3 regions of the Delftia sp. WSY_16 genome follow, and region 3 is predicted to be linked to each of the others. Evidence: predicted binding sites of a transcription regulator. Region 3 holds the regulator's gene; each other region holds the start of a gene.
What was found. Region 3 encodes LexA, which represses DNA repair genes until DNA is damaged. Its sites were predicted from a motif close to ACTGTATNNNNATACAGT; they were not measured.
Positions count from the first base shown of each region.

Region 1: the regulator LexA is predicted to act here: its motif matches at 4,012-4,029, upstream of ACF8O7_RS16190 (VRR-NUC domain-containing protein).
Region 2: the regulator LexA is predicted to act here: its motif matches at 1,903-1,920, upstream of ACF8O7_RS10185 (DNA topoisomerase IV subunit B).

Region 1 is NZ_JBICKS010000030.1:162,410-170,109, reverse strand. Features, by position in the region: gene ACF8O7_RS16215 (Ig-like domain repeat protein) at 1-1,307, opposite strand, end outside; gene ACF8O7_RS16210 (helix-turn-helix transcriptional regulator) at 1,537-2,289, shown strand; gene ACF8O7_RS16205 (Com family DNA-binding transcriptional regulator) at 2,392-2,853, shown strand; gene ACF8O7_RS16200 (hypothetical protein) at 2,863-3,570, shown strand; gene ACF8O7_RS16195 (DUF2191 domain-containing protein) at 3,697-3,909, opposite strand; gene ACF8O7_RS16190 (VRR-NUC domain-containing protein) at 4,065-5,741, shown strand; gene ACF8O7_RS16185 (helicase C-terminal domain-containing protein) at 5,738-7,700, shown strand, end outside.
Region 2 is NZ_JBICKS010000019.1:165,119-172,818, reverse strand. Features, by position in the region: gene ACF8O7_RS10200 (bifunctional 2-polyprenyl-6-hydroxyphenol methylase/3-demethylubiquinol 3-O-methyltransferase UbiG) at 1-338, opposite strand, end outside; gene ACF8O7_RS10195 (hypothetical protein) at 406-555, opposite strand; gene ACF8O7_RS10190 (MFS transporter) at 557-1,783, opposite strand; gene ACF8O7_RS10185 (DNA topoisomerase IV subunit B) at 1,954-3,936, shown strand; gene ACF8O7_RS10180 (lytic transglycosylase domain-containing protein) at 3,942-4,820, shown strand; gene parC (DNA topoisomerase IV subunit A) at 4,860-7,247, shown strand; gene ACF8O7_RS10170 (methyl-accepting chemotaxis protein) at 7,376-7,700, shown strand, end outside.
Region 3 is NZ_JBICKS010000040.1:270,202-277,901, forward strand. Features, by position in the region: gene ACF8O7_RS20925 (FecR domain-containing protein) at 1-200, opposite strand, end outside; gene ACF8O7_RS20930 (sigma-70 family RNA polymerase sigma factor) at 205-681, opposite strand; gene ACF8O7_RS20935 (helix-turn-helix transcriptional regulator) at 839-1,720, opposite strand; gene ACF8O7_RS20940 (MFS transporter) at 1,862-3,043, shown strand; gene ACF8O7_RS20945 (hypothetical protein) at 3,127-3,534, opposite strand; gene lexA (transcriptional repressor LexA) at 3,697-4,371, opposite strand; gene ACF8O7_RS20955 (asparaginase) at 4,470-5,459, shown strand; gene adk (adenylate kinase) at 5,550-6,206, opposite strand; gene kdsB (3-deoxy-manno-octulosonate cytidylyltransferase) at 6,463-7,257, opposite strand; gene ACF8O7_RS20970 (Trm112 family protein) at 7,311-7,493, opposite strand; gene lpxK (tetraacyldisaccharide 4'-kinase) at 7,558-7,700, opposite strand, start outside.

The sequences.
Region 1 (7,700 bases), on a different contig from region 3:
CCAGCCATGATTTCGACCGTTCCCGTGGGGACGGCGGCGGTGCCCAGGGAGACATCGGGTGCGACCACCACGGAGAAGGACAGCGACTGCCCGGAACGCGAGGGATTGGCGCTGGAGGTCAGCGTGACACGGGAGGGGCCCTGTCCCACCGCCGCCATCTGCACCGCCTGCGTAGCCGCGTCATGGTCCGCATCGCCGAGCTGGCTGGCGTTGATCGTGCATGTCCCTGCGGCCTGGAAGCGGATGGTGCTGCCGGAGGCGCTGCAGATCGCCGCGGTCAATGCATCCACGGCGAACATGACGGGGTTTCCCGAGGCGCCTCCGACGGCGGCCACGTCATAGGTATCCCCCACCCGTGCGCCGGCCGGTGGTGCCGTGGTGAAGGTGATGGCCTGCGGCGCTTTGGCGATGGCACCTGCCGCCGCCGGGCAACTGGTATCGCTGGCCGGCCAGTAGCGGTTGCCCGTCCCCGTGAACGTTTCGCCGCCACAGTTGTTGCCGGGCGCGTTGTTCGTGATCTGGTTGCCGTGGAGTGTGCGGGGGCGGGTGAGCGTGAACGAGACGCCGGCACCCGAGCCCGGAGACACCAGCACGTTGCCGGTGACGGTGCTGTCGGTCATGGTGGTCGGCACCCCGCTGCGCAGGCCCCCGCCCAGCGTGCGGGCCGTGTTGCCGGACAGGCGGCTGCGCTCCACCGTCAGCGAGCCGCTGCCCGTGCTGTAGATGGCACCGCCCTGTCCCCCTGCCTGGTTGCCGCTGAACACACTGTCCACGATGGTCACCGTGCTGTCGCGGCTGTACAGTCCCCCGCCGTTGATGCCGGCCGTGCTGTCCTGCACCACGCTGCGCTCCAGGCGCAGGGTGACGCCGTTGTCCAGGTAGATGGCGCCGCCGTCTTCACCGGCGGCGGTCTGCCCGCCGCGCAGTGTCAGGCCGCGCAGCGTGAGCTGGACACCGCTGCCCTGGGCCGACACCAGGCGGGAGGCATTGCCCCCATCGAGCGCCACCCGCTGGTCCCCGTCGATCGTGATGTCCGAGGTGGTGAAGTTGAGGTCGATGGAATGGCCTGCCAATGCAATGGCGGTGAGGCTGCCTGCCGGAAAGACGGCCGGGTCGAACACGATGGTGTCCGCGCCATTGCCCGATATGCATGCGCCGTTGCCCCAACTGCCGTCATCCATCTGGGCACTGGTCAATGCCTCATTCAGGCTGCAGTCCGCTGCACCGGGCGTGTTGTCCGTGGTATTGACCACGATGGTCGCGGCCTGGCCATTGAGTGCCAGCAGGCTGCACAGCGCGCCAGGCACTGCCAGAAGCCGGAGGCGTCGAAGGGGTCTGTGAAGAAAAGCGTGCACGGTTCCTCCCGTTGCGCTGCGTGTCCCGGGCAGACCCGCGCGCTGTTGTTGCGGACCGCGTGACCTTAGCTTTCTGCGAAGATCGTGAAAATGTGCCGACGGCACATCGCAGGCCTGAAAATGCGGCCTCAGCCGGCCCACCTATCGCCAGCACCTCGAGCACGCCATTGGATTTCGCGACATGACCCTGTCAACGCAGCAACTGGGGCAACTCAATCAGGCCATCCTCGCGGTGCACGGCGCGCCCGATCTGCACGCGCTGGCCACGCATTTGCTGCACGCGCTGCGCCTGGTGGTGCCGGGTGACATTCGGGTGGTGGATTTCTCCGGCATTGCGGAAGTCCGTGGCTGCACGGCCTACGATCCGGTGCGGGCCATTTCCTCCGAAGTCAACGCTGCGGTGCACCGGCATCTGGCCGACAACCCCTTGTATCGGCAGCGCCAGACGCAGGCCGCCAGCATTTCCGACCTGCTGACTCGCGGGCAATGGCAACGTACGGCGCTCTATGCCCAGGCCTACTCCCAGGTGGGCCAGCAGGACGGACTCGCGCTGGACGTGGACCTGGGCCACGGCGCGATGCTGACCCTCAATGTCACACGCGCCTCGCGCGGCTACACGGCTGCGGAGCGCATGGCGCTGACCTTGCTGGGGCCGCATGCGCAGGCGCAGTGGCGGCGCCTGAGCCAGCAGCAGCGAATCAGCCAGGCGGCATGGCAGGCGCTCTCACCGGGCTCGCCGGCTGCCGACGTGCTGAGCCCGCGCGAACGTGAAGTGCTGCAATGGGTCGCCAACGGCAACACCAACGCAGAAATCGCCACCATGCTGGAGTTGCGTGCAGGCACGGTGAAGCGGCACCTGGAAAACATCTACCGCAAGCTGGGAGCCGCCAATCGGCAGGACGCCTTGTCGAGGATGCGCAGTCCGGATTTCTAGCGCGTGTCGCGCGCTTGTGCGAACCCGCGCGTGCGCCGTGCGCGGGGCCAGCCCTTCGAGAAGCAGGGAAACCGGCCCTACGGCAAGACGCTCCGGCAGGCAATGCCAAACCGCTGGGCCAGCGCGTGCAGGCGGCTGTCTCGCGACCACAGGCTTGCTCGACGTAAGCGGTGCAGCTACGTCCGGCATAGTTTTACCTACAGGTTTCGCGCCAGCACAATAAAAGTCCGCCCAAGCCATACGGCGGACTTCCTGAAATCCACTGTGCCGAGGCCTCATGTTTTGTTTTGCCAGTTGCTCTCCTGTCGGCTTCAACGCCGTCCTTCTCAGCGGCGGTACGTTGCCATTTCTGGTGTCCGACGGCATGTTGTTTCAACCATTGCAGTGAGGCAGCGCATGGAGCAGGAAGTGAGATGCGCGAACTGCAATCGAAAGCTCGCCATGGGCGTCTTTCAGCTACTGAACATCAAGTGCCCGCGTTGCGGCACGTTGAATTCCCTGAGGGTCCAAGCGAACCCCCCACCCGAGTGCCGCCGAGCGCCTTCGACTCCATCCATTGAATAGGAGGCCTCCATGGCTCAAGTTTCCAAGGTTCTCGTCTCGGATCAGTACATGCCGCCGGACAACATCCAGCAGTACAAAAGCACGACGGGTTTCCCTCTTGTTTACGATTCGCGGCATATCAATCCGCATGCGCTCGTGTTCGACAACACGGGGCGTCCTGCCAACTACAACCCTGCCAACAACCGCCACACCATCGTGATGGATGTGCGCTTCAGCGATGGCTATCTGGCCGCTTGCCACATGGGCATCATTGCCAGGCACAAAGGCTCATACAGTGTGGCGGGTGACAACCGTGGCGGTGCTGTCATTGCGGGCAATTGGGGCTATTCGCCAGGCAGCGTGGCGCTTGAGGAAATTGAGATCACCAACACCAAGGACAACGGTGACTCGCACCATCGTCCGTCCGCTCAATATCCGCGTGGTGCCATCGGCGAGGCCAAGCTCGAGGAACTGCGCTGGTATCGACTGGTGATCGAAAGCATTTCCAAGAACGGCAGCATCGGCCACGCAGTCCGGGCAACGGACAAGAGTACGGGCCAGACCGTATTCAGCCTGCCAACCTTCTGGTCGGATTACTCGGCCAACTATGACTCCCGTGACGCAGGCAAGGTGGTATTGTTCAGCATCAGTGATCCCAACAAGCCTGCCGCCGGCTTTGTCTATACACGCCTGATCAGCTATTGGTCGGATGCTGACGAGGTGATAGCCAATCCGTAAGTGATCTGAGAGCGGGTTCCAGGGCAGCGTGTGGCCGTATCGCCGCCATGCCCTGGTCCTTCTGGCAGGGAGTGGTCAATACGCATGCTGCCATGCGTTGCGCATCGTGCTGCCTTTGGTGGAAAGCTAGTCTGTAGGCGAGGGCCAGCGACACGCAATCTCCTGGGAGTCCGGCATATCGGTTGCCCTGCCGCCAAGTGCTGCGAGGCGTTTGGCTGCCTGCACCCTCACGAAAGTTCTGAGGACCTGTTGGAACAGATCTGCCTCGTCCATGCCTGGCTCCAACATCTTCAGGGCTTCTTCGTACAAGGCATCGTCGATCGTCACGGTGATCCGCATGGCGGGCCCTCTGTCATCAAAACAGATGCAATTCTGGGCTTGCGCCAGCCTGCAGACAAGCGCGCTTCCCTCCGAAGTGGTCACTCCTGTTTTGCTATGATGACTGTATAAAGATACAGTTTTCGAGCGGCCTGGCTGCCCGATCTGCCAGGCCCATGCTCCCTCCCCACCGCTTCTACTACCTGCACAACTTCCAGCGCGCGCTGGACTGGATTGGCCAGCGTTACGGCGATCTGCTGGACGCGCCCGAGCAGGCATTCCTCACCCGTTTCACGCAGCTGCCCCAGCCCTCGCAGGCGCTGATGGTGCGTTTGCTGATGCGGCGCGGGCCCTGGTTTCGGGCCGGCAAGCTGGTGTATGAAGAGATTCCCGCCATTGCTGACGCGGCCGCGCCCCTGCTGGATCTTGGCTGGCTGGACGCGGACCACCCCATGGCGCTGGAGGAGCTGTTTGCGCTGCACACCAAGCCCGAGCTGCTGCAGCTGTTCGCAGGCGCACCCGTTCACTCAGGCCTGCGCAAGGCCGAGCTTTTGCAGGCCCTGCAGCCCCTGCACGAGGCGCCCAGGCCCTATGCGCAGTGGCAGCCCCAGGGCGTCGGAGCCGGCGAAGCCGCCTGGCGCGTGATGGTGGGCGCGCTGTGCGAGCGCTTTCGGCTGATGTTCTTCGGCAACCTCTACCAGGACTGGTCGGAATTCGTGCTGGCCGACCTGGGCGTGTTCCGCTACGAGGCCGTGGCCTTCGATGCGGCGTCACGGGCCTTCCAGTCGCGTGACGATGTCGATGGCTACCTGGCCCTGCAGGCCTGCCGCGCGGCGCTGGATGAGGGCGTGGAGATCGATGCGCTGCTGCAGCAGGTGGCCGGCTGCGCCAGCGGCAATGCCTGGCTGGAGCAGCGCCGCGCCAAGGTGCTGCTGCGCATAGGCCAGGCCTGCGAACGCATGCAGGACTGGGAGCGTGCCGAGCAGGCCTATGCGCAAAGCCGCTACCCCGGCGCCCGCCACCGGCGCATGCGTGTGTACGAGCGCATGGAGCGCTTTGCCGATGCCATGGCGCTGGCCCAGGCCGCCCAGGCCCAGCCCGAGAGCGACGAGGAACTACAGCGCGTGGCGCGCATGCTGCCGCGCCTGCGCCGCAGCCTGGGGCAGGGCGCACGCGGGCGTGCGGCGGCGCTGGCGCCCGTGGTGGCGCAGATGCGCATGGACGTGGAGCTGGAGCTGCCGGCGCGGCCCGCATCGGTCGAATACGTGCTGCGCGACCATTGGCACAGCGACTCCGCGCCGGTGTTCTACGTGGAGAACGCGCTCATCAACTCGCTGTTCGGCCTGCTGTGCTGGCCGGCCATCTTCGCGCCGCTGCCGGGCGCCTTCTTCCACCCGTTCCAGAGCGGCCCGGCCGACCTGTCCGCGCCCGACTTCGTGCAGCGGCGCGCAGCCTTGTTCGAGGAATGCCTGGCGCATCTGGACGATGGCAGCTGGCGCGAGGTCATCGTGCAGCGCCATGCCGACAAGCAGGGCCTGCAGTCGCCCTTCGTGTTCTGGGGCACGCTGAGCGCGCCGCTGCTTGCGCTGGCGCTGGACTGCATTCCGGCCGCCCACCTCAAGCTGTTCTTTGCGCGGCTGCTGCGCGACGTGCAGGCCAACCGCACGGGCTTTCCCGATCTGGTGCGTTTCTGGCCGGCCGAGCGCCGCTACGAACTGGTCGAGGCCAAGGCCCCCGGCGACAAGCTGCAGGACAACCAGATCCGCTGGCTGCAGTACTGTGCCGAGCACGGCATTCCCGTGCGCGTGTGCCATGTGCAGTGGCGCGGCCAGCCGCTGGGAGAGGCCGCGTGAGCTACACCGTGGCCGTGCGCGCGCTGTGCGAGTTCACGGCGCGCGCGGGCGACCTGGACCTGCGCTTCACGCCCGCGCCCAGCGCACTGGAGGGCATGGCCGGCCACAGCCTGGTGCAGTCGCGCAGGGGCAAGGACTACGAGACCGAGATCAGCCTGGCCGGTGAATACGGCGACCTGCGCGTGCGCGGCCGCGCCGACGGCTTCGACGCCGGGGCTGGCCAGCTCGAGGAAATCAAGACCTACCGGGGCCAGATCGAGGGCGTGCGCGCCCACCACCGCGCCCTGCACTGGGCCCAGGCGCGCATCTACGCCCATCTGCTGTGCCAGGCGCGCGGCCTGCAGCGGCTGCGCGTGGCCCTGGTGTATTTCAACGTGGGCAACTCGGAGGAAACCGTGCTGGTGCAGGAGGAAGACGCGGCCACGCTGCGCGCCTTCTTCGAGCAGCAATGCGCGCTGTTCCTGGACTGGGCGCGCAGCGAGGCCGCCCACCGCGCGACGCGCGAGGCGGCGCTGGCCGCGCTGCGCTTTCCCATGCAGGGCTTTCGCGCGGGCCAGCGCGAGCTGGCCGTGGCCGTCTATCGCGTGGCGCGCGCGCAGCAGGGCGGCCAGTGCCTGATGGCGCAGGCGCCCACGGGCATCGGCAAGACGCTGGGCACCATCTTCCCCATGCTCAAGGCCATGCCGGACCAGGGCCTGGACCGCCTGTTCTTCCTCACGGCCAAGGGCACGGGCCATGGCTTGGCGCTGCAGGCGCTGGCCAGCGTGAACCGGCAGATCGCCGAGCAGCACCAGCCACCGCCGCAGGAACCGGCTGCGCCACAACCTCCGCCCTCGCCACCCTCGCCACCCGCAAGGCTGCGCGTGCTCGCCATCCTGGCGCGCGACAAGGCCTGCGAGCATCCCGACAAGGCCTGCCACGGCGACTCCTGCTCGCTGGCGCGCGGCTTCTTCGACCGCCTGCCCGCCGCGCGCGCCGCCGCGCTGCAGCAGGTGCCCTGGGACCCGCCTGCCGTGCGTGCCGTGGCGCTGGCGCACGACATCTGCCCCTACTACCTGGCCCAGGAACTGGTGCGCTGGAGCGATGTGGTCGTGGCCGACTACCACTACTTCTACGACAGCGCCGCCATGCTGTACGCGCTCACCCAGGCCCAGCAATGGAAGGTGGGCGTGCTGGTGGACGAAGCCCACAACCTGCTCGAGCGCGCGCGCCGCATGTACACGGCCGAGCTGTCGCAGTTCGCACTGGCGGCCGCCCGCAAGTCGGCCACCGGTGCCGTGCGCAAGGCGCTGGACCGGTTCAGCCGAAGCTGGAGTGCGCTGAACAGGGAGCAGACCGCCAGCTACCAGGCCCATGAGGAAGTGCCCGCAGGCCTGCTGGGCGCCGCGCAGCGCGCCGTGGCCGCCATCGCCGACGCCAATGCCGACAGCCCCATGCTGCCCGGCGACCCCGTGCTGGATTTTTACTGGGAGGCGCTGCAGTTCATGGCGCTGGCCGAGCAGTTCGGCGGCCATGCGCTGTTCGATGTCCACCTGCTGCCCGGGCGCCCAGGCCCCCGTCGCACGCCGGCATCCACGCTGTGCATACGCTGCGTGGTGCCCGCGCCCCACCTGGCGGCACGCCATGCGGCGGCCCATGCCTCGGTGCTGTTCTCGGGCACGCTGAGCCCGCCGCACTTCTACCGCGACATCCTGGGCCTGCCCGAAGGCACGCACTGGCTGGAGGCCGAATCGCCCTTCCAGGCCGACCAGCTCGATGTGCAGGTGGCCGGCCACATCTCCACGCGCTACCGCGACCGCGACCGTTCGCTGCGGCCCATCGCCGATCTCGTGGCCGCGCAGTACGCGCGCCGGCCCGGCAACTACCTGTGCTTTTTCAGCAGCTTCGACTACCTGCAGCGCGTGGCCGAATGCCTGCAGCGTGCCCATCCCGATCTGCCGGTCTGGCTGCAGACCCCCT
Region 2 (7,700 bases), on a different contig from region 3:
AAGGTTTCGTACAGCAGCACGCCGCCGGGGGCCACGCTGCCCAGCAGCGCCGGCCACAGCGGGCGCCACAGATAGTGGGTCACGACCACGGCGCCGAACTGCCTGCCGGGCAGGGGCCAGGGGCCGTTTTCAATGTCGGCGCACAGCAGCTCGCCCACGCCCTGCAGGCCGGCCAGGGCCTGGGCATCGCGGTCCACGCCCGTCACTGCATGGCCGCGTGCATGGAACCAGCGCATGTGGCGGCCAGGGCCGCAGGCCACGTCGAGCACGGTGGCCTCGGGTGCCAGAAGATGCGACCAGCGTTGGATCCAGGGCGAAGGCGGCGTGGCTGCGTGCATGTGAAATTTCGGAAATGAATTGAAAGCGGCCGCCATTGTGCCGCCAGGCCTTTGCCGCGCTTCAATTTCAGAAGCAGGCCCAGAGCTGGTCGGCCATGCCCAGCATGAACTCGGGCTGCAGATAGAGCATGAAGACCAGGCCCAGCACCAGCAGCACGGCGGCCCACAGCGCCAGCCTGCGCAGCAGCTGTGGGCGGGGCGTGGTGGCTGTCGTCATGTCAGGCCGCCGCCTGCGCCGCACGCGGCCTTGCCACCGGGGCTTCGCGTATCGGCAGGTTCAGCAGGCCGGCGGCCACGCCCAGGCCGATGGCCAGGTACCAGACCACCTGGTAGCTGCCGGTGTGGTCATACAGATAGCCGCCCAGCCAGACACCCAGAAAGCTGCCGACCTGGTGGCTGAAGAACACCATTCCGCTCAACATGGACAGATGCTGCACGCCGAAGATCTGGGCCACGGTGGCATTGGTCAGCGGCACGGTGGACAGCCACAGCAGTCCCATGGCGGCCGAGAAGATGTAGACCGACCAGGGCGTCAGCGGCGCGAGCAGGAAGAGCACGATCACCACCGAGCGCGTGAAGTAGATGGTGGACAGCAGGTAGCGCTTGGGCAGGCGCTGGCCCAGGTTGCCGGCCACGTAGGTGCCAACGATGTTGAACAGCCCCACCAGCGCCAGCGAGATGCTGGCCACCTGCGGTGCCAGGCCGTAGTCCTTGAGGTAGCTGGGCATGTGCACGCCGATGAACATCACCTGGAAGCCGCAGACGAAGTAGCCGGCCGTCAGCAGCACGAAGCTGGGCGTGCGCAGCGCTTCGGCGACGGCCTGGCCCGCGCTCTGGTCGCGCACGGGTCGGGTATTGCCGGCCGTGAAGCCCGGCTCGCGCAGGCCGAAGGCCAGCGGAATGATCATCAGGGCGCACAGCGACAGCAGCAGCAGGGCGTTGGACCAGCCGAAGTTCGAGATCAGGCTGCCTTCCACGGGCACCATGAAGAACTGGCCGAAGGAGCCCGCCGCCGCCGTCACGCCCATGGCCCAGCTGCGCCGCGCCACGGGAATCTGGCGGCCCAGCACGCCGTAGATCACGGCATAGGTGGTGCCGGCCTGGGCTGCGCCTATCACCACGCCGGCCGTCAGGGCGAACCAGGTTGTCGTGGGCGCCATGGCCATGCCGGCCAGGCCCAGCGCATACAGCAGCGCGCCCACCAGGAGCACGCGGAAGGCGCCGAAGCGGTCGGCCAGCATGCCGCCGAAGATGCCGAGCACGCCCCAGGACAGGTTCTGGATGGCAATGGCCAGCGCGAAGGACTCGCGCGTCCAGCCCATCTCCTGGGTGATGGGCTGCAGCCACAGGCCGAAGCCGTGCCGGATTCCCATGGACAGCGTCACGACTGCGCCCCCGCACAGCAGTATCTGCACCATGGACATGGGTTGGTTGTTTTTGTGCATGCGGCAAACTTTAGCGAAACTCCGGGTTTTGCGCTGCGACGCATGGGTCGCCCATGCGCCAGCGCGGCACTTCGTAGCCCTTGGCGGCACTGGCCTTTTCGGGATAGTCAATGTCAATGACTGTGAATGTATCCAGCACTGAGCCGGGCCGCGCACTACAATCCGCCCCCATGGCAGTCAAACCATCTCCCACTTCCGCCAGCGAATACTCCGAAGGCTCGATACGCGTGCTCAAGGGCCTGGAGCCCGTCAAGCAGCGTCCCGGCATGTACACGCGCACCGACAACCCCCTGCATGTGCTGCAGGAGGTGATCGACAACGCGGCCGACGAGGCGCTGGCCGGCTTCGGCAAGAAAATCCGCTTCACCCTGCATTCCGACGGCTCCTACAGCGTCGAGGACGACGGCCGGGGCATCCCCTTCGGCATGCACCCCGAGGAAAAGGCGCCCGTGGTGGAGCTGGTCTTCACCCGCCTGCATGCGGGCGGCAAGTTCGACAAGGGCAAAGGCGGCGCCTACAGCTTCTCGGGCGGCCTGCATGGCGTGGGCGTCTCGGTCACGAATGCGCTGGCCACGCGCCTTGAGGCCTGCATCCACCGCGAGGGCAAGGTGGCCACCATCGCCTTCTCGGGCGGCGACGTGGTCGAGCCCCTGCAATCGCGGCCGCTGGCCGCGGGCGAGCGCAAGCAGGGCACGACCGTGCGCGTGTGGCCCGATGCCCGCTACTTCGAATCCTCCCAGCTGCCCATGGGCGAGCTGATGCATCTGCTGCGCAGCAAGGCTGTGCTCATGCCCGGCGTGTCGGTGACCCTGGTCAACGAGAAGACGCGCGACACCCAGACCTGGCAGTTCAAGGGCGGCCTGCGCGACTATCTGCAGCAAAGCCTGCATGGCGAGGCCGTCATCCCCCTGTTCGAAGGCGAGGGCTTTGCCGACCGCAACCACGACAGCTTTGCCGAAGGCGAGGGCGCCGCCTGGTGCGTGGCCTTCACCGAGGATGGCGCGCCGCTGCGCGAAAGCTATGTCAACCTGATCCCCACCACGGCCGGCGGCACGCACGACAGCGGCCTGCGCGACGGCCTGTTCCAGGCGGTCAAGGCCTTCATCGAGATGCATTCGCTGCTGCCCAAGGGCGTCAAGCTCATGCCTGACGACGTCTTCGCGCGCGCCAGCTACGTGCTCAATGCCAAGGTGCTGGACCCGCAGTTCCAGGGCCAGATCAAGGAGCGCCTGAACTCGCGCGATGCCGTGCGCCTGGTCAGCGGCTACGTTCGCCCTGCGCTGGAGCTGTGGCTCAACGAGCATGTGGAATGGGGCCGCAAGCTGGCCGAGATCGCCATCAAGGCCGCCCAGACCCGCCAGAAGGCGGGCCAGAAGGTCGAAAAGCGCAAGGGCTCGGGCGTGGCCGTGCTGCCCGGCAAGCTCACCGATTGCGAAAGCCGCGACTTGAGCCTGAACGAGGTCTTCCTGGTCGAGGGCGACTCGGCCGGCGGCAGCGCCAAGATGGGACGCGACAAGGAAACCCAGGCCGTGCTGCCCCTGCGCGGCAAGGTGCTCAACACCTGGGAAGTCGACCGTGACCGCCTGTTCGCCAACAACGAGATCCACGACATCTCGGTGGCCATCGGCGTGGACCCGCATGGCCCCCATGACACGCCCGACCTGTCCGGCCTGCGCTACGGCAAGATCTGCATTCTTTCGGATGCCGACGTGGACGGCTCGCACATCCAGGTGCTGCTGCTCACGCTGTTCTTCCGCCACTTCCCCAAGCTCATCGAGGCCGGCCACATCCATGTGGCGCTTCCGCCGCTGTTCCGCGTCGATGTGCCTGCGCGCGGCAAGAAGCCAGCAGCCAAGATGTACGCGCTGGACGAGGGCGAGCTGACCGCCATCCTCGACAAGTCCGCCAAGGATGGCGTGCCGCGCGAGAAATGCCAGATCAGCCGCTTCAAAGGCCTGGGCGAGATGAATGCCGAGCAGCTGTGGGAAACCACGCTCAACCCCGACACGCGCCGCCTGCTGCCCGTGCAGTTCATGAATCTGGACTTTGCGGCGGCCGAGCAGGTCGTCACCAAGCTGATGGGCAAGGGCGAGGCTGCGGCGCGCCGCGAGCTGATGGAGTTGCACGGCGACGCCATCGAAGTGGATATCTGATCCCCATGCCCCTGCGCCCGGCTGCCCCACAGCACCTTCCGCACCGCCCGCACCCTGCGCGCGCCGCTGCCGCGCGCGCGCTTGCAGCGCTGGGCGCGGCCCTGGCGCTGTGGGGGGGGGCGCAGCCCGCGCATGCCGATCTCTGGGCCTTCGTGGACGAGCGCGGCATCACGCACTTCGCCGCGCAGGCGCTGGACGAGCGCTACAAGCTCTACTTCCGCGGCTCGCTGTATGACAGCACCGAGCAGGGACTCAAGCCCCCGCTGGTGGAAGCCGAGGCCGCTGCCGACGATGACGGCGGCAGCGATGCCGGGCGCAGGCTGCAGGCGAGCACGCGGATGCAAAGCTTCTTCGACATCTCGCCGCGCTACAAGAGCGTGCGCGGCCACCTGCGCAAGGCGGCGGACCACACGGGGGTGGACTACGACCTGCTCAAGGCCGTGATTGCCGTCGAGTCGGGCTTTGACGCGCAGGCCATCTCGCCCAAGGGCGCAGTCGGCCTGATGCAGCTGATGCCGGCCACGGCCCAGCGCTTCGGCGTGGAGGCCAGCCGCCAGCGCAGCGTGCAGCAGCAACTGGCCGACCCGGCCATCAACGTGCCGGCCGGCGCGCGCTACCTCAACCATCTGATGGGGCTGTTCCCCGGGCGGCTGGACCTGGTGCTGGCCGCCTACAACGCGGGCGAGGGTGCCGTGCGGCGTGCGGGGCAGGCCATTCCTCCCTATCAGGAAACCCGCAATTACGTGAAGGCCGTGCTCGGTATCTACGAGCAGCTGCAGGGCGGGCGCCAGCGTGCGGGCCAGGCAGCGCCGGTGGCGGCACAGCCTGGCACAGCGCCCCGGATACGGATGACCTTGTCCACAGGGCTGCCATCGCCGCGATGAGCGGCCTTCACTGCATTTATTGAGATCACGAATTTCTTCATGAGCGATCAAAACACTCTGGATCTGGCCCAACAGGCGGCCGGCGATGCCCTGGACCTGGGCCAGTACGCACAGCGCGCCTACCTTGAATACGCACTGTCTGTCGTCAAGGGCCGGGCACTGCCCGATGTCACCGACGGCCTCAAGCCCGTGCAGCGGCGCATTCTGTACGCCATGGACCGCATGGGCCTGAGCTACAGCGGCCCCAACCACAACACGGCGGCCAAGCCGGTCAAAAGCGCGCGCGTGGTCGGCGATGTGCTGGGTCGCTTTCACCCGCACGGCGACCAGTCGGCCTACGACGCGCTGGTGCGCATGGCCCAGGACTTCAACCAGCGCTATCCGCTGGTCGATGGCCAGGGCAATTTCGGCAGCCGCGACGGTGACGGCGCAGCGGCCATGCGCTACACCGAGGCGCGCCTGTCCAAGATCACGGGCCTGCTGCTCGACGAGATCGACATGGGCACGGTGGACTTCGTGCCCAACTACGACGGCAGCACGCAGGAGCCGCAGCAGCTGCCCGCGCGCCTGCCGTTCGCCCTGCTCAACGGCGCCAGCGGCATTGCCGTGGGCCTGGCCACGGAAATCCCCAGCCACAACCTGCGCGAGGTGGCCGACGCCTGCGTGGCCCTGATCAAGCGGCCGCAGCTCAGCGACGAGGAACTGTTCCAGATCATCCCCGGCCCCGACTATCCGGGCGGCGGGCAGATCATCAGCAGCGCCTCCGACATCCAGGATGCCTACCGCACGGGGCGCGGCAGCCTCAAGCTGCGCGCGCGCTGGAAGATCGAGGAGCTGGCGCGCGGCCAGTGGCAGATGGTGGTGACCGAGCTGCCGCCCGGCGTCTCTGCGCAGAAGGTGCTCGAAGAGATCGAGGACATCACCAACCCCAAGGTCAAGACCGGCAAGAAGGCGCTGAGCCAGGAACAGACCCAGCTCAAGGCCAGCATGCTGGCGGTGCTCGATGGCGTGCGCGACGAGTCCAGCAAGCATGCGCCCGTGCGCCTGGTCTTCGAGCCCAAGACCGGCAAGGTGCCGCAGCAGGAGCTGGTCACGGCGCTGCTGGCGCACACCAGCCTGGAGTCGTCCAGCTCCATCAACCTGACCATGATCGGCCTGGATGGCCGGCCGGTGCAGAAAAGCCTGCGCCTGATGCTCGAGGAATGGATCGCCTTCCGCCAGACCACGGTCACGCGGCGCAGCCAGCACCGGCTGGCCAAGGTGCTGGACCGCATCCACATCCTCGAAGGCCGTCAGGCCGTGCTGCTGAACATCGACAAGGTCATCGCCATCATCCGGGCCAGCGACGAGCCCAGGCAGGCGCTGATCAATGCCTTTGCGCTGTCCGAGCGCCAGGCCGACGACATTCTGGAAATCCGCCTGCGCCAGCTGGCGCGGCTGGAGGCCATCAAGATCGAGCAGGAACTCAAGGAACTGCGCGTCGAGCAGGGCAAGCTCGAAGACATCCTGGGCAGTGATAGCGTCATGCGCCGCCTGATCTGCAAGGAGATCGAGGCCGACGCCAAGCAGTTCGCCGATGCGCGCCGCACGCTGATCCAGGAAGAAAAGAAGGTGGTCGCCGAAGTCAAGGTGGTCGATGAGCCCGTGACGGTCATCATCTCGGACAAGGGCTGGGTGCGCACGCGCCAGGGCCATGGCGTCGATGCGGGCACGCTCAGCTTCAAGGCCGGCGACAGCCTGCACGGCACCTTCGAGTGCCGCACGGTGGACCAGCTGCTGGCCTTCGGCAGCAATGGCCGGGTCTATTCGGTGCCGGTGTCGCAGCTGCCCGGCGGGCGCGGCGATGGCCAGCCCGTGACCACGCTCATCGAGCTGGAGGCCGGCACCCAGATCCTGTACTACTTCGCGGGAGCCGAAGGAACGGCGCTGCTGCTGTCGGGGTCGGGCGGCTACGGCTTCGTGGCCATGGTGGGCGACATGGTCTCGCGCCAGAAGGCGGGCAAGGCCTTCGTGACGCTGGCCGACGGCGAGACGCTGTGCGCCCCGTCCACGGCCTACGGCGTGCCCATGGGCGCACGCGCCGAGCCGCAGGAAGGCGAGCAGGGCGCGGGCCTGCTGCTGCCGGCCACGCATGTGATCTGCGCCTCCACGGGCGGCCGCATCCTCACCTTCGAGATCGCCAGCCTCAAGCACATGGCCAAGGGCGGTCGCGGGCTGATGCTGCTCGATCTGGAGGACAAGGACACCCTGGCGGGCGCTGCCGCCTACACGCGCAGCATCCGCATCGATGGCCTGGGCCGCGGCGGCAAGGAGCGCAGCGAGACGCTGGAGATCCGCAGTCTCAACAATGCCCGTGGCACGCGCGGCCGCAAGGGCAAGTCGGCCGACCTGGGCTTCAAGCCGCAAAGCGTGACGCGCGTGGAGTAAAGAGCGCATCTGCCCCTGCAATGCCTTCCGCGAAAGGGGCGGATCAGGGGTTTTCTCTGGGTTTTTCCGGCCTCCGGGCCCTGCTGCAGGCCTCAACATGGAGTCTTCCAACATGAGGGAGACTGGATATGCTGCGACTTCGCATGGCACACAAGCTGTGGCTTGCCGTGGCCGCCATCGTAGTGGCGCTGGTGGGCGTGGTCGGCTTGTCGGGTTATCGCTCGGCCCAGGTCCAGGCCCGGTCCGAGGCCGTCACCCAGGAGATGCAGGCGCGGGTCCAGGCCGCCGTGCGCTGGATGGGGCTGACCGAAACCAATGCGGCCCGCACACAGGCCCTGGTGGTCAGCAGTGATGCTGCCGTCGAGGCCGAGTTCAAGGACGTGATCAGCGCCACCTCGGCGCGGATCACCGAGGTGCAGAAATCACTGGAAGCCATGCCCCTGTCCGACGCAG
Region 3 (7,700 bases):
GGTGCGGGCAGATGCGACAGCTGTGCGGTGACGGATTGCACGCGCAGCCAGGCGCGCTGGTGGGCGGGGTCGGCCTCGTGCCAGTCCGTCCATGCCTGCTGCAGGCTTGGCGTCACCGCGGTGCCGCGCAGTTTCACGTGCCAGGCAGCGGCCTCATGCAAGGCCCGTCGGTCGTTGCTTTCCAAAGATCCCTCGCCCATGTGGCTATGCCAGGACCAGGCAGCAATGCTCCATCGCCCGGGTCAGGTAGTTGCTGACGGTGCGCAGCGACACGCCCAGGCGCTCGGCGATCTCGGGGTAGCTCAGTTCCTCGAAATGGGACAGGACGAAGGCTTCGCGCACCTTGGGTGCAAGGCCCTGGAGCATGCGGTCCACGTCGAGCAGGGTCTGCTGGACGATGGCCTGCTCCTCGGGCGAAGGCGCCAGCGACTGCGGCAGCTGTGCAAGATAGTTCAGATAGGACTGCTCCAGCGTGCGGCGGCGAAACAGGTCGGTGACCAGGCCGCGGGCGATGGTGGCCAGGTAGCGCCTGGGCTCGCGGATGTCCTGCTGCGGCACTGGCGAGCGCAGCAGGCGCACGAAGGTGTCCTGGGCCAGGTCGGCCGCATCGTCACGGTTGCCCAGGCGCTTGCGCAGCAGGCTTTCCAGCCAGGGATGGTGATTCTGGTAGAGGCTGTGCACGGAGAGGGCTTGTGCGAAAGAAGCGGGGAGGCCGGGCGTAGAAGCCGAGATGGGCAACGTGGCGGTCTCGGTTGCAAAAGATAATAAGAATGCTTATCAATTATCTTTCACGCAGGCTTTACTCCTGAGGACTGGGTATCTTTCTGTTGCATGTGCGCTACAGGGAGATGCTGGCGGAACTTCCACGCCGGCCCTGCGCCGGGCGATTGCGCTGGTAGGCGCTGGGCGGAGCGCCAAAGCTGCGCCGGAAGACGGCGGTGAAGGCGCTGGGACTGTCGTATCCATGGGAGAGCGCCACTTCCAGGACCGAGGCGCCAGCGGCCAGCCGGGGCAGGCTGAGCAGAAGACGGGCCTGGCGGCACCATGCGCCGAAGTTCATGCCGGTCTCGCGCAGGAACAGGCGTGCCAGCGTGCGGGGATGCATGTGCAGCCGCTGTGCCCAACTGGCCAGGCCGGCGTCCTGCGATGGGTCGTCCACAAAGCTGCGGCAGCAGGCGGCCAGGGCGCCATGCCGGGGCATGGGCACGTGCAAGGACAGGGCGCGGGCGCGCTCCATTTCGTCGAGGATCAACTGCATGACACGCTCCTCCCTGCCGCCCAGCGGGTAGTCCATGGGCAGCTCGATGGCCTCCAGCACGAGTTCGCGCAGCAGGGGCGTGACCTGCATCACTCGGCAGTCTTGCCACAGGCCGGGCCGCAGCCCCGGCTCCACGAACACGGTGCGCATGGCCACGGGGCCGGCGGCCATGTGGATGGCGTGCAGGGCCTGTGGTGGAACCCAGACGGCGCATCCCGGGGGGACGACCCAACTGCCCGAATCCGCGCGGATCAGCATCACTCCCTCGGTGGCATGCAGCAGCTGGCCGCGGCGGTGGGCATGCGGTGCGATGGCAGCGCCGGCCGCCATGTCTGTGGCAAAGGCCACGACCGGGCGGGCCGTGTGCTCGCCGTGCGGGGGCAATGGAGCGGCCGCAGGCACGTCATCCAGGCAGGCGCGGGTGCGGGCATGGGAAAGTGGGCCACTTTGCCGGGTTGTCATTTTCTCGACGATTGTTGTTGCTTCGTAGCAGGAATGCAGATCATGCACTTCCTACGATGACCCACTTTCAATCCGCAGGAAAGTGGCAGGTATGGAGATGATTTCCCTTTCGAGAATGACGGACGTGACAGGAGGCAGGGCATGAACCGCGCACGTCTGGGGCTGCTTACGGGCACGCATGCCATCAACGACCTCTACCAGGGACTGGTTCCTGCGCTGTTGCCCTTCATGGTGCTGGAGCGCGGCTACAGCTATACGGAAGCCAGCGGCCTGATGCTGGCGGCCACGGGCCTGTCGAGCATGGTCCAGCCGCTGTTCGGCCTGTATGCCGACCGGTCGCCACGGCCCTGGATGGTGCCGGCCGGCTTTGTGGTGGCCGCCCTGGGCCTGGCCCTGGTGGGCATGAGCCCGGACTACTGGGTCAGCTGGTTGGCTGCCGTGCTGTGCGGCCTGGGGATCGCGGCCTACCATCCGTCCGCAACGGTGGCGGCCCGCATGGCGGGCGGCAGCTCGCAGAAGGCGATGAGCGTGTTTTCGGTGGGCGGAACGGCGGGAGCATCGTTCGCTCCCATGCTGGCTGCGGCCGTGGTGGGCGCAGGCGCCTTGCACCGCAGCTGGATGCTGGCCCTGCCTGCAGCGGCCATGCTGGTGCTCTGGTATGCCTGTACTTGGCGGGATGGAGCCAAGGACCATTGCGCCACCCGGCGCCCGGCCGTGGCGCAGGGCGAATTGCCCGCCAACCACTGGCGCGCCTTCTTCCTGCTGTGCGGGGTCATCGTCTGCTGGTCGATTCCCTATGTGACGGTGCTGTCCACCCTGCCCATGTTCGTGACGCGCGAGCTGGGCGGCTCGGACTTCATGGGAGCGGCCACGCTGACCTCATTCACAGCCGCTGCGGCGGTGGGTACTTTGCTGGGGGGCACGCTTGCAGATCGCCGGGGGCGCATGCAGGCCATCCGCGCCGGCTACCTGCTGGCATTGCCTGCTCTGGCGGCCCTGGCCCTGGCCTCCACGCCATGGATGGCGCTGGCCTGCACCATGGCCCTGGGCGTGTGCATGTTTCTTCCGTTTGCCGCCCAGGTCACGCTGGCCCAGGACTATCTGCCGCGCAACCAGGCCACGGCCAGCGGGCTGACCCTGGGGCTGGCCATGTCGATGGGTGGCATGGTGGCGCCGTTGTTCGGCATGCTGTCCGATGCGCGCGGACTGCGTTTTTCGTTGAGCGTCGTGCTGTGCATTCTGTGCGTTGCCGCGGCGCAGGCGTGGTGCATGCGCAATCGGCGCAGCGAGGGAAGTGCTGCACCGGCGGCTGTCAGGGCCTGATGCGCAGCCCCTGCCGCTGGGCAAGGCAAGAGACAGGCCCGGGCTCTCGCAGACCGGGTGGACGGGTTGGTCTCAGGGCGACCTCAGGCCGGTGTCTGCGCGCCGTGCGCTTCCATGCGTTCCAGGGCGGCACAGACATCGGCCATGCGGCCCGAGATGAACAGGCATTCGGGCTGCTCCTGCGGCGAGCGCTGGATGATGCGCAGACCCGAAGGCAGGGCCTGATCTGCCGGAAGGGAGGGCAGTTCGGGTTGCAGGGGCAGCAGCAGCTGCGCATCCCTGTGTTCTGGCAGCCGTGCTGACTTGCTGCGCCGCTGCTGGCTGCGGCGGCGTGCCTTGCTGAAGGACAGGATGGTCGCCTGCTCGGATTGCACAGGCGATTCGGGCTGGATGGTGCGCATGGCGGGCTCCATGGCGGCGGCGGGCAGGCGAATGCCCTGTGCCAGGCGCAGGAAGGACAGAGAAGACAGTGTTGGCAGAGCGAATCCCATGTGACGACTCCTGTTGGCGTATTTCAAAGAGGCATGGACACAGGCAGGATTGCGGTTTGCGGGCAAAGCTCCGCCAAGGGCGAAGCTGCAAGGCTTCGCGCCTACCACCTGGGCGGTGCATGAAATAGGGGGTGGCAACCCGTGCAGGGCTGCCCGTCCGGCTTACATGGACATGCTGTTGCGGATCAGCCCCACGGCCAGGCCTTCAATGGCAAAGGCCTCTTCGGGAGCGACGCGGATCACCGGGTAATCGGGGTTTTCCGGCAGGAGCTCCACGCCCTGCGTGGTGCGGCGCAGGCGCTTGACGGTGACTTCATCTCCCAGGCGTGCCACGACGATCTGCCCGTTGCGGGCTTCATGCGCGGACTGCACGGCCAGCAGATCGCCGTCCATGATGCCCGCGTCGCGCATGGACATGCCGCGCACGCGCAGCAGATAGTCCGGGCGGACCTGGAACAGGCTGGGTTCGACGGAATAGGTCTGGTCGATATGTTCCTGGGCGAGAATGGGCGAGCCCGCCGCAACGCGGCCCACCAGCGGCAGCATCAGCGGCGCCAGGGCCGACAGCGGCAGCCCGAAGCTGGTGCCGCGTGCGGCATTGATGTTGCGCACGGTGTCGGTACGCAGGCGAATGCCGCGGGAGGTGCCGCTGACCAGTTCGATCACGCCTTTGCGGGCCAGGGCCTGCAGATGTTCCTCTGCTGCGTTGGCGGACTTGAAGCCCAGCGTGTTGGCGATTTCCGCGCGGGTGGGGGGCGCGCCCGTGCGGGAGATGGCGGCCTGGATCAGGTCCAGGATCTGTTGCTGGCGGGCGGTGAGCTTGGGATGGTCGAGCATGGCGTGCGTCCGGTCCTTGAATTCAGATGACAGGCAGAGAAGTCATCTGATGATTTATACAGTATCTGTATTTTTAACCAGTTTTCCAAGAGGTGCAAGTGGGGCAGTCAAAGTTGGTGATTCTTGGCACGGGCGGCACCATCGCCGGCCGGGCGGATTCGCAGTCGCAGGCAGTGGGATACAAGGCCGGACAGATCACGGTGCAGTCGCTGCTCGATGCCGTGCCGGATCTGGAGCAGCAGGCGCTGGGGCCTGTGCAGACGCAGCAGATCGCGCAGGTGGACAGCAAGGATATGGACTGGCCCGTGTGGCGCGCGTTGCTGCGTGCCTGCACGCAGGCGCTGGAGGATGCGGACACACGCGCCGTGGTGATCACGCATGGAACGGACACGCTGGAAGAGACGGCCTGGCTGCTGCACAGCCTGCTGCCTGCCACCAAGCCCATCGTGCTCACTTGCGCCATGCGCCCGGCCACGGCCCTGCTGGCCGACGGACCGCAGAATCTGCGCGATGCCGTGACCGTGGCCGCCAGCGGCGGGCGCAGCGGTGTGTGGGTGGTGGCCGGCGGCGAAGTGCATGCGGCGGCCCAGGTGCAAAAAGTCCACCCTTACCGACTGCAGGCCATGCGCTCCATGGAAGGTGGCCCGCAGGCCGTGGTGGAGGAAGGACGCGTGCGCTGGCTGGTGCCTGATGCGCCGGTCACGCCGGTCGCCCCCGTTGCGCGGATGGTGATTTCCGCTCCCGCGCTGTCTGACCTGCTGGCGCTGGATGAGCTGCCCTGGGTCGAGGTGGTGTTCAGCAGTGCCCTGGCGCGAGCCTGCGGCGTGGATGCGCTGGTGGCCGCAGGCGTGCGCGGCATCGTGGTGGCCGGCACGGGCAATGCGACCGTTCACGAAAGCATGGAAGCGGCCTTGCTGCGTGCGCGCGACAAAGGCGTCTGGATCTGGCGGGGCACGCGCTGCGCCGAAGGCCTGCCCGTTGCCTCGGGGCTTGGCACGGACCCCGCAGAGGCCGATCTGGTCCAACTGCCCGTGGCCAAGGCGCGGATTGCCATGATGCTGGCGCTGGCCGCGCAGCCGCGCGACTGATCCTCCGGGCGTCGCCGGCGCTTCAGATGCAGGCGGGCAACAAAAAAGCACCCGGCGGGTGCTTTTCTGGGGTCTGGCGCATGGCCTGCGTCATTCAGCCAGTGCTGCCAGGGCGCGCTGGGTGATGTCTTCCACCGAGCCCAGGCCGCTGATGGCGCGGTACTTGGGGGCTGCTGCGGCTTCCTTCTCGGCCCAGGCGCGGTAGTAGTCCACCAGTGGGCGGGTCTGGCTGCTGTAGACGTCCAGGCGCTTCTTGACCGTTTCTTCCTTGTCGTCCTCGCGCTGCACCAGCGGCTCGCCGGTCACGTCGTCCAGGCCTTCGACCTTGGGCGGGTTGAACGTGACGTGGTAGGTGCGGCCCGAAGCGGGGTGGGAGCGGCGGCCGCTCATGCGCTCGATGATGGCATCGAAGGGCACATCGATCTCGAGCACGTAGTCCAGCTTCACGCCGGCGGCCTTCATGGCGTCGGCCTGGGGAATGGTGCGGGGAAATCCGTCGAACAGGAAGCCGTTGGCGCAATCGGGCTGGGCAATGCGCTCCTTGACCAGATTGATGATCAGGTCGTCGCTGACCAGTTGGCCGGCGTCCATCACGGCCTTGGCCTGCTGGCCCAGGGGCGTGCCGGCCTTGACGGCGGCACGCAGCATGTCACCGGTGGAGATCTGGGGAATGCCGTACTTCTGGCAGATGAAAGCGGCTTGCGTGCCTTTGCCGGCGCCGGGTGCGCCCAACAAAATCAGTTTCATGGAAGTCCTTGAGGAGAGTAGAAATTCTTGTCTGCCGGATCGGCCCACCGGGGCGGACAGTCCATGCGTCATATTTTTGTCGCGGGCAAGGATAGCACGCACAGGGCCAACACTGGCTTACACGCACGGGGCAAAACTGTCGCCTGTGCAATCGCCAAAACCTGCGTTTTGCTGTCCGACAAAACCGCATGGGCGGTGTTGCTGCAAATGGCGATGCCCGGCATCGCCATTTGTGCGTTTTCAGCGGCCGGCCGATTCAGGCCGGCGGGTTGGACAGCTGGGCGCGCACCCGCTCCAGATCCTCGCGCGTGTCCACGCCAGGGCCGGGTGCATGGGGTGTGACATGGACGGCGATGCGGTGGCCGTGCCACAGCGCACGCAACTGCTCCAGGGCCTCCAGTGCCTCGGTGGGTGCCTGGGAAAGCTGGGGGAAGCTGCGCAGGAAGCCGGCGCGATAGCTGTAGATGCCGATGTGGCGCAGCGGTGCGAAGCCGGGGTGGCCCAACGCTGCCGATGCCGTCTCCCACCATGCCTGGTCCGCATGCTCGCGTGCGAAGGGAATGGGCGCACGGCTGAAATAGTGGGCCATGCCCTGGGCATCGCAGACGACCTTGACCACGTTCGGGTTGACGAAGTCGGCAAGGCTGTCAATGGCATGCGCCGCTGTTCCCATGCTGGCCGAAGGTTGCCGGGGCAGCAGGGCGGCCACGGCGTCGATGAGTTCGGGGGCGATCAGCGGCTCGTCGCCCTGGACATTGACCACGATGTCATCGCCATCGAGACCCAGCAGCGCGCAGGCCTCGGCCAGTCGGTCGCTGCCGCTGGCATGGTCGTTGCACGTGAGCACGGCCGCCACGCCATGCGCGGCACAGGCGGCGAGGATGCTTTCGTCATCGGCTGCGACCACGCACCGTGCGGCGCCGCTGCGGCTGGCGCGCTGTGCCACGCGCACGACCATGGGAAGCCCTGCAATGTCGGCCAGGGGCTTGCCCGGCAGGCGGCTGGAAGACAGGCGGGCGGGAATCAGAACCGTGAAGGGCGCGGAGGACATGGTGCGTGCAGGAGTGAGGCGAAGGCGTGGGGCGGCGCAGGTGATGGGAAAAATCAGTCCTCGATCTCGTCGTCGTCCAGCGTGCGGGCCTCGGTTTCCAGCAGCACGGGAATGCCGTCGCGCACCGGGTAGGCCAGGCGCGCGCTGCGCGAGACCAGTTCCTGGTGCTCGCGGTCAAAGCGCAGCGGGCCTTTGGTGACGGGGCAGACCAGCAGTTCGAGAAGTTTGGCGTCCATGGCGGATCCTGTGTTTTGAAGGGAAAGGGCGGGCCGTGGCAGCCAGCCGAGACGGAGATGATAGTCAGGCGGGGCAGGGGCGCAGTGCCTGCAGCCGCTCATCCAGCAGCGCCCAGAAATCCGCCGGCAGCTGCAATTGCAGCGCAACCGCCCAGGCCTGGGGATGGGTGCGCCACAGCTTGACGGCATCTTTTTCGGTGCAGACCA